Regions from separate parts of the Erwinia sp. 1181_3 genome, predicted to be linked through region 1. Evidence: predicted binding sites of a transcription regulator. Region 1 holds the regulator's gene; each other region holds the start of a gene.
The links. The regulator Fur, encoded in region 1, represses iron uptake genes when iron is present. The targets are predictions, from matches to a motif close to ATAATAATGAGAACNACTATCAA.
Positions count from the first base shown of each region.

Region 2: a site for Fur is predicted at 1,592-1,614, ahead of FY046_RS04375 (TonB-dependent siderophore receptor). Genes of this name have one in related genera too.
Region 3: a site for Fur is predicted at 1,531-1,553, ahead of fhuE (ferric-rhodotorulic acid/ferric-coprogen receptor FhuE). Genes of this name have one in related genera too.
Region 4: a site for Fur is predicted at 1,720-1,742, ahead of FY046_RS18520 (TonB-dependent siderophore receptor). Genes of this name have one in related genera too.

Region 1 is NZ_VTDE01000002.1:749,482-752,670, reverse strand. It holds gene mtr (tryptophan permease) at 46-1,293, shown strand; gene fur (ferric iron uptake transcriptional regulator) at 1,398-1,841, opposite strand; gene fldA (flavodoxin FldA) at 2,239-2,769, opposite strand; gene ybfE (LexA regulated protein) at 2,911-3,189, opposite strand, start outside.
Region 2 is NZ_VTDE01000002.1:1,764-4,952, forward strand. It holds gene treA (alpha,alpha-trehalase TreA) at 1-1,447, shown strand, start outside; gene FY046_RS04375 (TonB-dependent siderophore receptor) at 1,707-3,189, shown strand, end outside.
Region 3 is NZ_VTDE01000004.1:120,719-123,907, reverse strand. It holds gene FY046_RS12475 (DMT family transporter) at 1-743, opposite strand, end outside; gene FY046_RS12470 (Lrp/AsnC family transcriptional regulator) at 881-1,375, shown strand; gene fhuE (ferric-rhodotorulic acid/ferric-coprogen receptor FhuE) at 1,696-3,189, shown strand, end outside.
Region 4 is NZ_VTDE01000009.1:7,564-10,752, reverse strand. It holds gene FY046_RS18520 (TonB-dependent siderophore receptor) at 1-1,699, opposite strand, end outside; gene FY046_RS18515 (hypothetical protein) at 2,104-3,072, shown strand; gene FY046_RS18510 (hypothetical protein) at 3,104-3,189, shown strand, end outside.

The DNA.
Region 1 (3,189 bases):
TCCCGGTTTATGGCATGTTATTTATTGCATTCGCTAAGGGATTTCATGGCTACACCTGCTTCTGCTGTTCGTCTGCCGTCAACACTCTGGGGGGCGTTGATTATCAGTGGCACCATTATTGGTGCCGGGATGTTCTCGCTGCCGGTAGTGATGTCCGGTGCCTGGTTTGCCTGGTCCTCCGCGCTGCTGATCGTGACCTGGTTCTGTATGCTGCTGTCCGGATTACTGTATCTGGAAGCCAGCCTGCATTATCCCATCGGGGCGAGTTTTGATACGGTCACACGCGATTTACTTGGGCGTGGCTGGAACCTGATCAACGGTTTGTCCGTGGTCTTTGTGCTGGGGATCCTCACCTATGCGTACATTTCTGCCAGTGGCGCGATTATTCAGCACAGCCTTAATCAATTAAATGTCGGAATATCGGCACGTATGGCTGGGCTGCTCTTTACGCTACTGGTGGCGCTGTTTATCTGGCTGGGAACAGCGGTTGTCAGCCGGATGACGCTGATTTTTCTCGGCGCGAAGATCCTCACCTTTTTGATGATTTTTGGCGGCCTGCTGTGGCATGTTCAGCCGGCTATTCTGCTCGACAGCCAGGGAGCCGATCGCGATTATCTGCGATATCTCTGGATAGTGGTGCCGTTTTGTCTGGCCTCCTTCGGCTACCATGGCAACATTGCCGGGTTGACGACTTACTACCATAAGAATGCAGGCCGCGTGAGCCGTTGCCTGATTTACGGCACGCTGCTGGCTCTGATGATTTACTTTATCTGGATCATCGGCACGATGGGCAATATTCCCCGCAGCGAATTTAAAGCGATTGCCGCGCAAGGCGGTAATATTGACGTACTGGTGGGGGCGTTATCCGGCGTACTGCACAATCGCTCTCTGAATCTGTTACTGGATATCTTCTCTAACTTCGCCGTTGCCTGTTCATTCCTCGGTGTCAGTCTTGGCTTTTTTGATTACCTTGCCGATCTCTTTAAACTGGATAACTCCGCGTCCGGAAGATTAAAAACCACGCTGCTGACGTTTATTCTGCCGCTAACGGCCGCGATGATCTGGCCCAACGGTTTTCTGCTGGCAATCGGTTATGCCGGGCTGGCCGCGACGTTGTGGGCTGTTGTCACGCCAGCGCTACTAGCCTGGCAGTCACGTCGACGTTTTGCCACTGCCACGTGGCGAGTCAGAGGGGGGATGGCACCGATTGTGCTGGTTCTGCTGTTTGGTGCACTGAATGCCGTGGTCTCGTTGCTTTCATATGGTGGCTGGCTGCCGCTCTATACGCGATAACCTTTTGAGACAGATTGGCAGCGTTTTAGCCGGGAGGAATCGCTATAACGCAGGCATAAAAAAACCGGTGGCAAGCCACCGGTTTTTACACTGAACAGTGCAGATTATTTGTCGTGCAGAGTCTCGTCTTCACGACAGTCACCCAGAGAACAATGGCCATAAAGATACAGGCTATGGTTGCTCAGTTTGATACCGTGACGCGTGGCGATTTCACGCTGACGTTCCTCAATGTATTCGTCTCTGAACTCAATAACTTTACCGCAGTCCAGGCAGATCAGGTGATCGTGATGGTGCTGCTGAGTCAGTTCGAAAACGGATTTACCGCCTTCAAAGTTATGGCGGGTAACGATCCCCGCATCATCAAATTGGTTCAGCACGCGGTAAACGGTGGCCAGACCAATTTCTTCGCCCATATCAATCAGGCGTTTGTACAAGTCTTCCGCACTGACATGATGGCCCTCTGGTTCCTGAAGCACTTCCAGAATTTTCAGTCGGGGAAGCGTGACTTTCAGGCCGGCCTTCTTTAATGCGGTGTTATTGTCAGTCATGCGGATATTGTCCTGTTACTTTGCTAGTCACTTAGTGGCTGAAAAGCCCTGAACATCGGTCGACGCTAAAAGATGAGTGCGTCTCAGTATAGAACTGATACTCCGAAATGAAAACCATAAGGGGTGCCTGAAACCGCAATGGATGTAAGGATAAGTGTCATTACATCCAGGGTAGCACGCGCCCGAATTAGGCTGGGTTAACATTTCAATCTGCATCATCTTCACCGCTCTTTGGGCGACTCACATCCTCAAAGAGTGGGGCAGGTGCTGAGTAAGCGGGTAACCGATGGGGTTATTGTACAGTTTTGCAGATGAAAGTTACAAACATGTATCTATTACTTCTATAGGAAAAACCACTTACTTGATGTGAGATAGCTCCCACATCAAGCGGCTATGGTTATGCTTCGATGATATCTTTTAGCTGAAGTTCATCAAAAATTTGTTTTACCCACTTTTCAACGCGTTCGTTGGTGAGCTCTGGCTGGCGATCTTCATCAATGGCCAGGCCAAGGAAATGGTTATCATCTGCCATGCCTTTCGAGGCCTCGAAATGGTAGCCTTCGCTCGGCCAGTGGCCGACAATCACTGCGCCGTTCGGCTCAATGATGTCGCGGATGGTGCCCATTGCATCGCAGAAATACTCGGAATAGTCTTCCTGATCGCCGCAACCAAACAGCGCAACCAGTTTACCGTTGAAGTCGATTTCTTCCAGCGTTGGGAAGAAGTCATCCCAGTCGCACTGGGCTTCACCGTAGTACCAGGTTGGGATGCCAAGCAGCAGAATATCAAAGGCTTCAAGGTCTTCTTTGCTGCTTTTAGCAATATCACGAACTTCTGCAACATCTTTCCCCAGTTGCTTCTGGATCATTTTTGCAATGTTTTCGGTATTGCCTGTATCGCTACCAAAGAAAATGCCGACGAGTGCCATGAGTTTAATAACCTCTTGAATCTTAATGATATGGTGACTGCTGATTTTTTCGCAGATATCGCTAATGATAACAGACCGTCGTGAGCGGATAAATGAGTAATGCTGCCGGTTTTGTCGCTGAGTGCTAAGGCCCTGATACCATCAGGACGGATGACGTTGCAACTGTTCCAGCAGCATTTCTTCGATCAGTTCACTGCGGCTGATATTGCGCTCGAAAGCTAGCTGATTCAGGACATCAACCGCGTCGCTGTTCATTTTCAGTTCGACACGCTTCAGGCCGCGCACTTTATCGCGCTTGAGCTGATTGCGTTTGTTGATACGCAACTGCTCATCACGCGTCAGCGGATTAGTCTTGGGTCGTCCCGGACGTCGTTCATCTGCAAACAGATCGATCGTTGTGCGGTCCGTGTTCTCTTTTGC
Region 2 (3,189 bases), 750 kb from region 1:
CATTCTTACCGACTGGCAAATGCAGAAAATGCAGCGCAATTTCGATTTAAAGCGGTTTGTTGCCACGAATTTTATCCTGCCCGCAGAGGGGGAGAAATATGTTCCACCCGCTGGTCAGAGCCTGCGTGAACATATCAACGGCCTGTGGCCCGTGCTGACGCGTTCCGCCAGTCAGGCCAATCAGTGGGATTCACTGCTGCCGCTGCCGAAGCCTTATGTGGTGCCGGGTGGGCGCTTCCGCGAAGTGTATTACTGGGACAGCTACTTCACCATGCTGGGGCTGGCGGAAAGCGGTCACTGGGATCGGGTGCAGGATATGGTCGATAACTTTGCCTCTGAGCTGGATAAATACGGCCATATCCCCAACGGTAACCGCAGCTACTATCTCAGCCGCTCGCAGCCGCCGTTCTTCAGTATGATGGTCGATCTGCTGGCAAAACATGAGGGTGAAGCGGTCTACAGCAAATATCTGCCGCAGCTGGAGAAAGAGTACAACTACTGGATGGCCGATGCCGACAGCAGCACGTTAGCCGCCGGATCGGCCAGCAAACGTGTCGTGAAGCTTAAAGATGGCACCGTGCTCAACCGCTACTGGGATGCCCGCGATGTGCCGCGTACCGAATCCTGGATGGACGATATCGCCACCGCCGGGAAAGCCCCGTCGCGCGATAAAGCCGGGCTGTATCGCGACCTGCGAGCCGGGGCCGCATCGGGCTGGGACTTCAGTTCTCGCTGGTTCGATAAACCGGGTGATCTGGCTACCATTCATACCACCCGCATTGTCCCGGTGGACCTGAATGCCCTGATGTTCCACCTGGAGAATACCCTCGCCCACGCTTACCAGGTGGCGAAAAATGAAGGTGCCAGCAAGCGTCTGGCCGAGCGTGCCACACAGCGTCGTGACGCGATCAACCGCTATCTGTGGGATGAGAAACAGGGCTGGTATGCCGACTATGACTGGCAGAAAGCGCAGGTCCGTCCGCAGTTAACCGCCGCCACGCTGTTCCCGCTCTATGTGCAGGCCGCGACGGACGATCACGCTAACCGTACGGCCAGCGCCGTGAAAGCGCAGTTGCTGAAAGAAGGTGGCCTGGTGACCACCACCGTCAACAACGGCCAGCAGTGGGATGCGCCTAACGGCTGGGCACCGTTGCAGTGGGCCGCCGTTGAGGGGCTGAATCACTATGGTAAGCAGGACCTGGCGAAAGAGATCGGTATGCGCTTCCTGCAAAACGTGCAGGCCACCTACGATAAAGAACACAAGCTGGTCGAGAAATACGTTGTCGAAGGTAAAGGGCTGGGCGGCGGCGGTGGCGGCGAATATCCGTTGCAGGATGGCTTTGGCTGGACCAATGGCGTAACGCTGAAATTAATGGATCTTTACTGCCCTAAAGGCGTGACCTGTAATAATGTGGGGGATATCAGCACGGCTAAACCAGCACCTTAACCTGCATTAACCCTGACCGGGCGGCCTTTGTGCCGCCTTTTTTTATCGTTCCCGGCCCCCCTCACCTCACGCTGCCAGACTCCGCAGCCCACCAGACACCTTCCGATACTGAAATAAAATTTACGCTTGAAAAAATCAACGATAACAATAACAATTCTCATTGTTATTCTCATATTTTGTTACTTTTATGTAAGAATGCCTTTTCCCGAGGGATCTGATCGGCTTTCAGTTCCCTCGATCCACCCTACAAGGAAAGAAGATGACTCTGGTTTTTAACCTGAAGCGATCGGTGCTGTGCTGCGCCATTGCGATGACCGCCCCTGGCATGACTTTCGCTGCTGACAGCCAGATGGTGGTGACGGCAGCGCCCGCGGAGACCGCCGATTCACCAACGCGTGGCTACAACGCGACCACGTCTACCGGCGCCAGCAAAACCGATCAGCCGCTGATCACCACCGGTCAGTCGGTGTCTGTCGTCACCCGCCAGCAGATTGACGATCAGGCCGCCAATACCGTTGGCCAGGCGCTGAATTATACGCCAGGGGTGTTTTCTAACTTCAGTGGGGGTGCCACCCGTTTTGACACCGTTGCCCTGCGTGGCTTCCACGGCGGCGATGTCGATAATCTGTTCCTCGATGGTATGCGCCTGATGAGCGACGGCGGCAGCCATAATATTATGCAGGTCGATCCCTGGTTCCTTGAGCGCCTTGATATCATCAAAGGTCCCTCCTCTGCGCTGTATGGTCAGACCGTTCCCGGCGGGCTGGTGAATATGACCTCGAAACGTCCGCAGTTTGTCTCTGAAGGGCATTTCCGTCTGACCGGTGGAACACAAAATACCAAAGGGGCCGCCTTTGATTATACCAATGCGATTAATGACCAGTGGGCCTTCCGCCTGATCGGCATGACGCGCACCAGCGATACGCAGTATGACAATACACGTGAAGAACGTTACACGATCTCGCCGTCATTGCTGTGGCAGCCGTCAGAAGACACCTCCCTGTTGCTGCGTGCCTACCTGCAAAAAGATCCCTCTGGTGGTTATCACGGCTCCACACCGCTTTCCGGTAACCTGACCCAGCATAATGGCAAATGGTTAAAGGATGGCTTCAACGAAGGCGAAAGCAGCGTTGACCAGTACAAACGGCGTGAACAGGTTTACAGCTACGCCTTCTCGCACCGCTTCAATGAGACATGGGCAGTGCGCTCTGATGCCAGCTACACGCACAGCAGCGTTGCACTGGATCAGGTGTATCAGAACGGCTGGATCGATGATAGTGACCAGTTAGCACGTGGCTACAGTGGCTCACGCGGTTCACTGGATGCCTGGTCAACGGATAATCAGCTGGAAGCGGATTTCGCCACTGGCGACGTGACGCATAAGCTGGTGGTAGGTGCGGAATACCATCAGTATAAAAACGATGTCTGGAGCGGATACGGGAGTGCCAGCCCACTTAATCCGTTCACCGGCGCCACCGCCTCTCACGGCGTAACGGTCACGTCTCAGGACAACACCACTCGCCGCTACTATCAGTCCGGCGTCTATTTGCAGGATGAGCTGGAATGGAATCGCTGGCATGCCACGCTGTCCGGCCGCTATGATCGCATGGTGTCAGAGCAGGATAATCACACCACCGATGTTAAACATCGTCTGCAGGATGATCACATCAGCGGACGCGCATCGCTGTTGTATGCCTTTGAAAACGGCCTGTCGCCTTACGTCAGCTACAGCCAGGCGGTCA
Region 3 (3,189 bases), on a different contig from region 1:
CCGTGTTCAGACGAGATGACAAAGCAGACTGAGGTGGCAACCGGGCCAATAAAGAACAGCAGCCAGAGAAGGCCGGAGCTGAAATGGATCGCCTCAACGGGGCCATCAAGTAAACTGGCAAAGAAAATCAGTGGAATGGTGGCAATCAGCATTTGCCAGGGGGCCAGTGATAGCGGCGTTGCCGTCCACTTATGGTGCTTCACATGGATAATCACCAGTGACCACGAGATGGCACCGGTAATCAGAAACGCACAGCCCATCACGGCGCCAGGTGCGGACCAGTTCATTTCCAGCGGAGAGCAGATCAGCCCGATACCCACCAGCCCGGTTAACAGCGCAATGATCTGAATGAAAGATGGCGTATGGCGCAACAGCAGCCAGGAAGAGAGGATCCCCCACAGCGGCGTGGTATACGCCAGCAGTACTGCATGGCTGGTATCAGTGTATTGCATGGCGATCATCCCTAATCCGGTGAAGACCACCATCTGGAAAATGCCGATGCTAAGGATCACGGGCATATCGCTTTTGGCCGGCAGTTTCAGCTCTTTTTTAACCGCGACAAACAGAAACAGACAGGCTCCGGCGCTGCCGAAACGGATCGCCGCAAGCCATAACGGCGGCACATCGTTAAGCGCCATCTTGGTGGCAGGCCAGCTAAGCCCCCATAAAACCACCATCACCAGCAGCCACAAAACCGTGGTTTTCATTGAATGCTGCCCGGCATTCTGTACGGCTGTTTTCACGTTACTCATCATCATCACTCACTGTGCATCGATGTGATGATTTTATTTTCCCGTTACAGGAAAAGCTGTTCTAATTACCCGCCATAACGCTGAAAAAAGAAACGGTTTCCGTCAAAAACACAATTTGCAGGTAAAATATGCCCCAACACACGATTGAACTGGATGAAACCAGTCTGCGCATACTGGATCTGTTGCAGCAAAATGCGGATATCAGCAACGCTGAGTTGGCGGAACGCGTGGGCCTGTCCACCTCCCCCTGCTGGCGCAGAGTCACGGAAATGAAGGAAAAAGGCGTATTAAGAGGCGCGGTGATGCTGGCCGATCCACTGAGCCTTGGCCTGGCGGTGAACGTCTTTGTGCATGTCTCGCTGAAGCAGCAGGATAAAGTGTCACTGCGGCATTTCACCGATGCCATCAGCGAACGCCCGGAGGTCATGGAGTGCTATCTGATGACCGGGGAGTCGGATTTTCTGCTGCGGGTGGTGGTGGAAAATCTGCAAAAATATCAGTTGCTGATGATGGATTGCCTGACGCAGATAGAGAGCGTATCCAGTATTCGTTCCAGCTTCGCTTTAAGCCAGGTGAAATACACCACCGCCCTGCCAACGCAACATCTCAAGGCCTTACGCTAGCCTTATCGTACTATTTTTCAGCGCCTGATTCCTGAAGGCGCTGATAATCCTCGCCACACTCAATTTCTCCAAAAATTTAACTCACTGATTATAAAGTAAAATCATATTTTGTTTCATGTGACGACATAATATTAACAATGATCCCATAAAAGAAAATGATTATCATAATCATTAGTATTGAACTTTAGCTGCGCCACCCTGACTTGGGGCCATCTGGCCCGTGACTGACCGATAAAAAAATGGCCACGCTTTTTGTTATTCCCTATTTCGCACAAGGAAAAACCATGTCTTCCCGCACCTTCTCATCCCACACCAGGGGAATGGGCTCGCCTCTGCGCGTGCCGGGCCAAAAAACGACGTTGTCCGTTTCACTGCTGGCGCTGATGATCCATGCGCTGGTTAACCCGGCCATGGCGCAGGAAGCCGCCTCCCCGCAGGAAATGGTGGTGGATGCCACGGCAGATGACACCGCCGCCAGCGAGAAGCAGGATTACACGGTCAAAACCACCCGCGCCGGCACCAAAATGCTGATGACCCCGCGCGATGTCCCGCAGTCATTAAGCGTCGTCACCGAGCAGCGGATGCTGGATCAGAATCTGCAAACCGTGGGCGAGGTGCTGGATAACACCACCGGGATCGCCACCCAGCTGGTCGATAGCGAACGCTCCTCCTACTTCTCTCGCGGTTTCCAGATCACCAATTACACCTTCGATGATATCCCTACGTCAGCGGCAGATAACTGGAACTACGGCGATGCCGGAGAAGACACCGCCATCTATGACCGCATCGAAGTCGTGCGCGGTGCAACCGGGCTGATGAGCGGTGCGGGCAGCCCGTCGGCGTCGGTCAATATGGTACGCAAACATGCCGACAGCAAGACCGTGACCGGCAATCTGAGCGCCAGCTATGGCCGCTGGAACACCCAGCGTTACGTGGCCGACCTCTCTGCCCCGCTGAATGAAGAAGGCACCGTGCGTGGCCGCGTTATCGCCGGTTATCAGGATCAGGACGGCTGGCTGGATCGCTACCATAAAAGCAAAAAGTTCCTCTACGGCGTGCTGGATGCCGATGTGACCGACAACACCACGGTGTCGCTCGGCTACGACTATCAGGAGAGCAACACCGGCAACCCGACCTGGGGTGGATTGCCGACCTGGTACAGCAACGGTTCGCGCACCCATTACAGCCGCAACCTCAATCCGTCAGCTGACTGGACGCGTTACAGCCTCGACTCGCGTAAGGTTTTTGCCAACGTCAAACATGACTTTGATAATGGCTGGACCTTCCGCGTCAATGCCACGCACGCTGAGCAGACTTTTGCTGACAAGCTGCTGTATGTGATGGAGTTCCCCGATGCAGTGACCGGGACCGGGGTCAGCGGCTATGGCAGTCTGGATCGCGGTAAGCGCACGCAGGAATCCATTGATACCTATGCCAGCGGTCCGTTTGAACTGCTGGGGCGTAACCATGAGTTGATGGCAGGCGTCAGCTACAGCCGCCAGCATAACCAGACCTACAGCGTGGACGGTGCGCTGGATTATGCGCAGATGGGCAGTTTTGATAATAACTGGAACGGCAACGTTCAGGAGCCCGAATGGGGTGACTGGTATCTGAATGCCGATGACGTGATCCGCCAGAAATCGGCCTACACCGCCGCGCGCTTCTCGCTGGCCGACCCACTGTCGCTGATCCTCGGCGCACGTTACACCCAGTGGAGCACCGTTGGCAGCAGTGGCAACATGAACAAAAATAACATCACGCCATACGGTGGCCTGGTGTATGACATCGATGATACCTGGTCGGCTTACGCCAGC
Region 4 (3,189 bases), on a different contig from region 1:
GACTGATCACCGACAGCTCTGCGCCTTTTGACTCCACTTCCCCGGTCTGGCGATAGACTGCTGGCACGTTGGAATTCGACGTCAGCACATTTTTCTGGCGAATATTAAATACCGAGGCGGTCACCGTGGTGGCGTAATCGGCCAGCAGGTATTTCACCCCGCCTTCCAGCTGACGGCTGGTGGTCGGTTTGGCGGTGGTCAGGTTGCCCGTGGGTGAAACCGGTTTGAAGCCTTCGGAATAGCTGATAAACGGCGCAATGCCGTTATCAAAGGTGTAGAGCGCGCCGAGGCGTTTGGTCAGGCGGTGCTGATCAACCCAGGTTTTGGTGTTATTGGCAAAATAATCGGTATTGGTTGAGCGGTAGTCGTCGTAACGCAGTCCGGCGATCAGGCTCAGGTTGCCGTATTCGACCTGATCCTGGAAGTAGTAGCCGGTTTGATTAAAACTCAGGCGGTTAAGCTGCGCGGTGTTCAGGCCCAGCGCCGACTCATTGACCTGATTGTAATCCGGGTTGCTGATATCAATACCCGGTGAGGCGGCAGAAGCATATTTATAGTGGAAGTGGGAATCCATGCGCTGATAGTCCACACCCGCCAGCAGGTGGTGTTTCCAGTCGCCCAGATCCCACTGCTTCGTCACCTGGTTGTCGATGTTGAAACTTTTCAGATCTTCATCAGTGGTATAGGCAAAACGACCCAGTTGCGTGTTGCTGACCGCTGGATCGGTGATGCCGGTCGCGTAGATGCTTTGCTGATGCGTGTCGACGTCAAAGTAGCGTGCCTTCTGGGCGACGGCCCAGCCGTTATCGAACTCATGTTCAAAGCTGTAACCCAGCATCCACTGGCGCTGTTTAAAGCCGCTCCAGCGATCGCCCGCGTAGGCGCGGTGTGAGGAATCTAAGGCTTTCAGCGCGGCCAGCGGCATTGTATCCGACGGCGTCAGGCTGGGGATATCCTGGTACTGCGCATCAAATGTCAGGCGGGTTTTGTCCGAGGGTTGCCATGTCAGGGACGGTGCCACCAGATAGTTTTCGGATTTGGTGGTGCGCGGCTGGTCATCGCCGGCGCTGGCTTTACCGATAAAGCGGTAGCTCCAGTCGCTGTCGGCAATCGCCCCGGTGCTGTCGATATAGCCTTCGCGCAGTTTCCGGCTGCCGCTGTTAAAGCCGACCTCGGTTTTCTGTTCTTTCTGCGGTTTCTTGCTCTGAATATTCACCAGACCGCCCGGTGAACCGTTGCCGTACAGCACCGAGGCCGGGCCTTTCAGGATATCAACATGGTCGATAAGAATTGGGTCGATATTGGCTTTGGTATTTCCGGTGACGTTATACGGTAGCTGCAGCCCGTCGTAGAACGAGTTATCTACCGCAAAACCACGAATTTTATATTCGCTCATATACGAGGTGGCACCACGGGTTTCTGTGGAGACGCCCGGCGCATAGCGCAGAATTTCATTCAGTGAGTTGGCGTGGCGTGCGGCAATCTCTTTGCTGCCCACGGTGTTAATCACCTGCGGCGTTTTACTTTCCGGCACCGCTGATTTGGTGGCGCTGTTGGTGTAAGCGGGCAATGACGCTGCACCGGAATCCGACGCGCTAACCACCAGGGTTTTTTCGTCAGGGGGGGTGGCGGCGTGAGCGAAGGTGGCGCAGGTGCTGGCAATCAGCACAGAGAGCAGGCAGGGCTTGGTGTTAAACATAGATTCAGATGCCAATGAGAATGTTAAAGATAACGACAATTATTATCATTGGTAGTGACTATGCAATAACTTCCGAAAAATTAAATTTTTATCGCGAAATAACACCTACAAGCCGTAGTGTTTTTATGTGCAGATCTTCACGGCAATATAAAAATTTGTCTTTAGTTAGAACGTTACCTGCCTGTTACGTGCTTGAGGTGATGATACGCCTGGAATCTGTGGTTTTTAGGGGTGATTATATATTTAACAAGTAGTTAAATATGGCGCGAAAGCGCATTCAGACTCTGTGGTGATATTATGACAAGAAGGTTATGAAGCAGAAAAATAGTAGAATATTTAAAGTAAAGCGGGCATTAAGAGGGAGAGAACGTCCGTAGAGGAAAATAAAAAAAGCAGCTATCACGATGATAGCTGCCTCGCTGAGCGCGTTGCGATTCATCAGCAGGCGATCGTGTCAGCGCATCATAAGAGTGGTATCTTTTCCCCCTTCTTTTTTGCTCCTTCAAGGTCAGTGGATGATTAAGCATCGTTATGCGGGTTGTTTTTTGTTCTCTCTTTTAATTTCTGGAATAAGTCATGCCGGGGTGATGATTACCTCTCCTGAAGGGGGCGTATTAACCTTTTCTCAGGCGAAAAAAGGGGAGCATTACGATGCCAACACATGGGGGAAAATCGTCTTCTCTACTAAAAATATGCAGGCAGATCTCAGCCAGGAGGACCGTTATTACACTGAAGACGGTTCTTCCCAGGTGTCCCCCTCCGGGCGTTATCTGATCGTCAACAGCATCTCTGGTGGGGAGTTGTGGCAGGAAGATGGTACGGTGACCTGGAGCGACCGCGCCTATTGCAGTGTGGTTGATATGAAGAATGGCTGTATCACCAGTGACTGGAGCGGTGAGGCGTGTGGTTACACGTGGGTCGGCGGCAAAGATATCCTCGCCAGTTCAGAAAAACCCAACGCAGACACGTTTAACTTTACCGCAATGCGGCCTACGCTGCGTGAGTCGAAAGGGGATTTCGCCCTCATGGAAAATGCCCGGGTAATGAATATTATGCGTTGTGACGTGCCGGGGAAAGGTAATATTAATGACTACCAGCAACTGGCTACATTAAATAAATTATCGGCAAAGGCCGTTCGCAGCCAGATAGCCCATTACGTCAATAGCCTGACGGTGGCCGCATCGATAGAGTCCAAAGCCTTATTATTCACCCGTGCAGATGAACACAGTCAAACTAAGGCCTATTTGGTGGCGGGGGATGAAATAAAAATCATACAACGTTCACCTGATAATCAATGGGTGAATGTGGGTTACATCAATGCAAAAGGCTCTCCCCTTGTTGCCTGGATCAAGGCAGATACGTTAATAAAGTGAAGGTAAATGGTTCCAAAGGAGGAGAGTAACAATGTTACCCAGTAAGAAAGCCGTGAAAGAGAACGATGCCCGATGGAGGGAGAAACTGAAACGTCGGGATAACCTGGCCGCCATCTT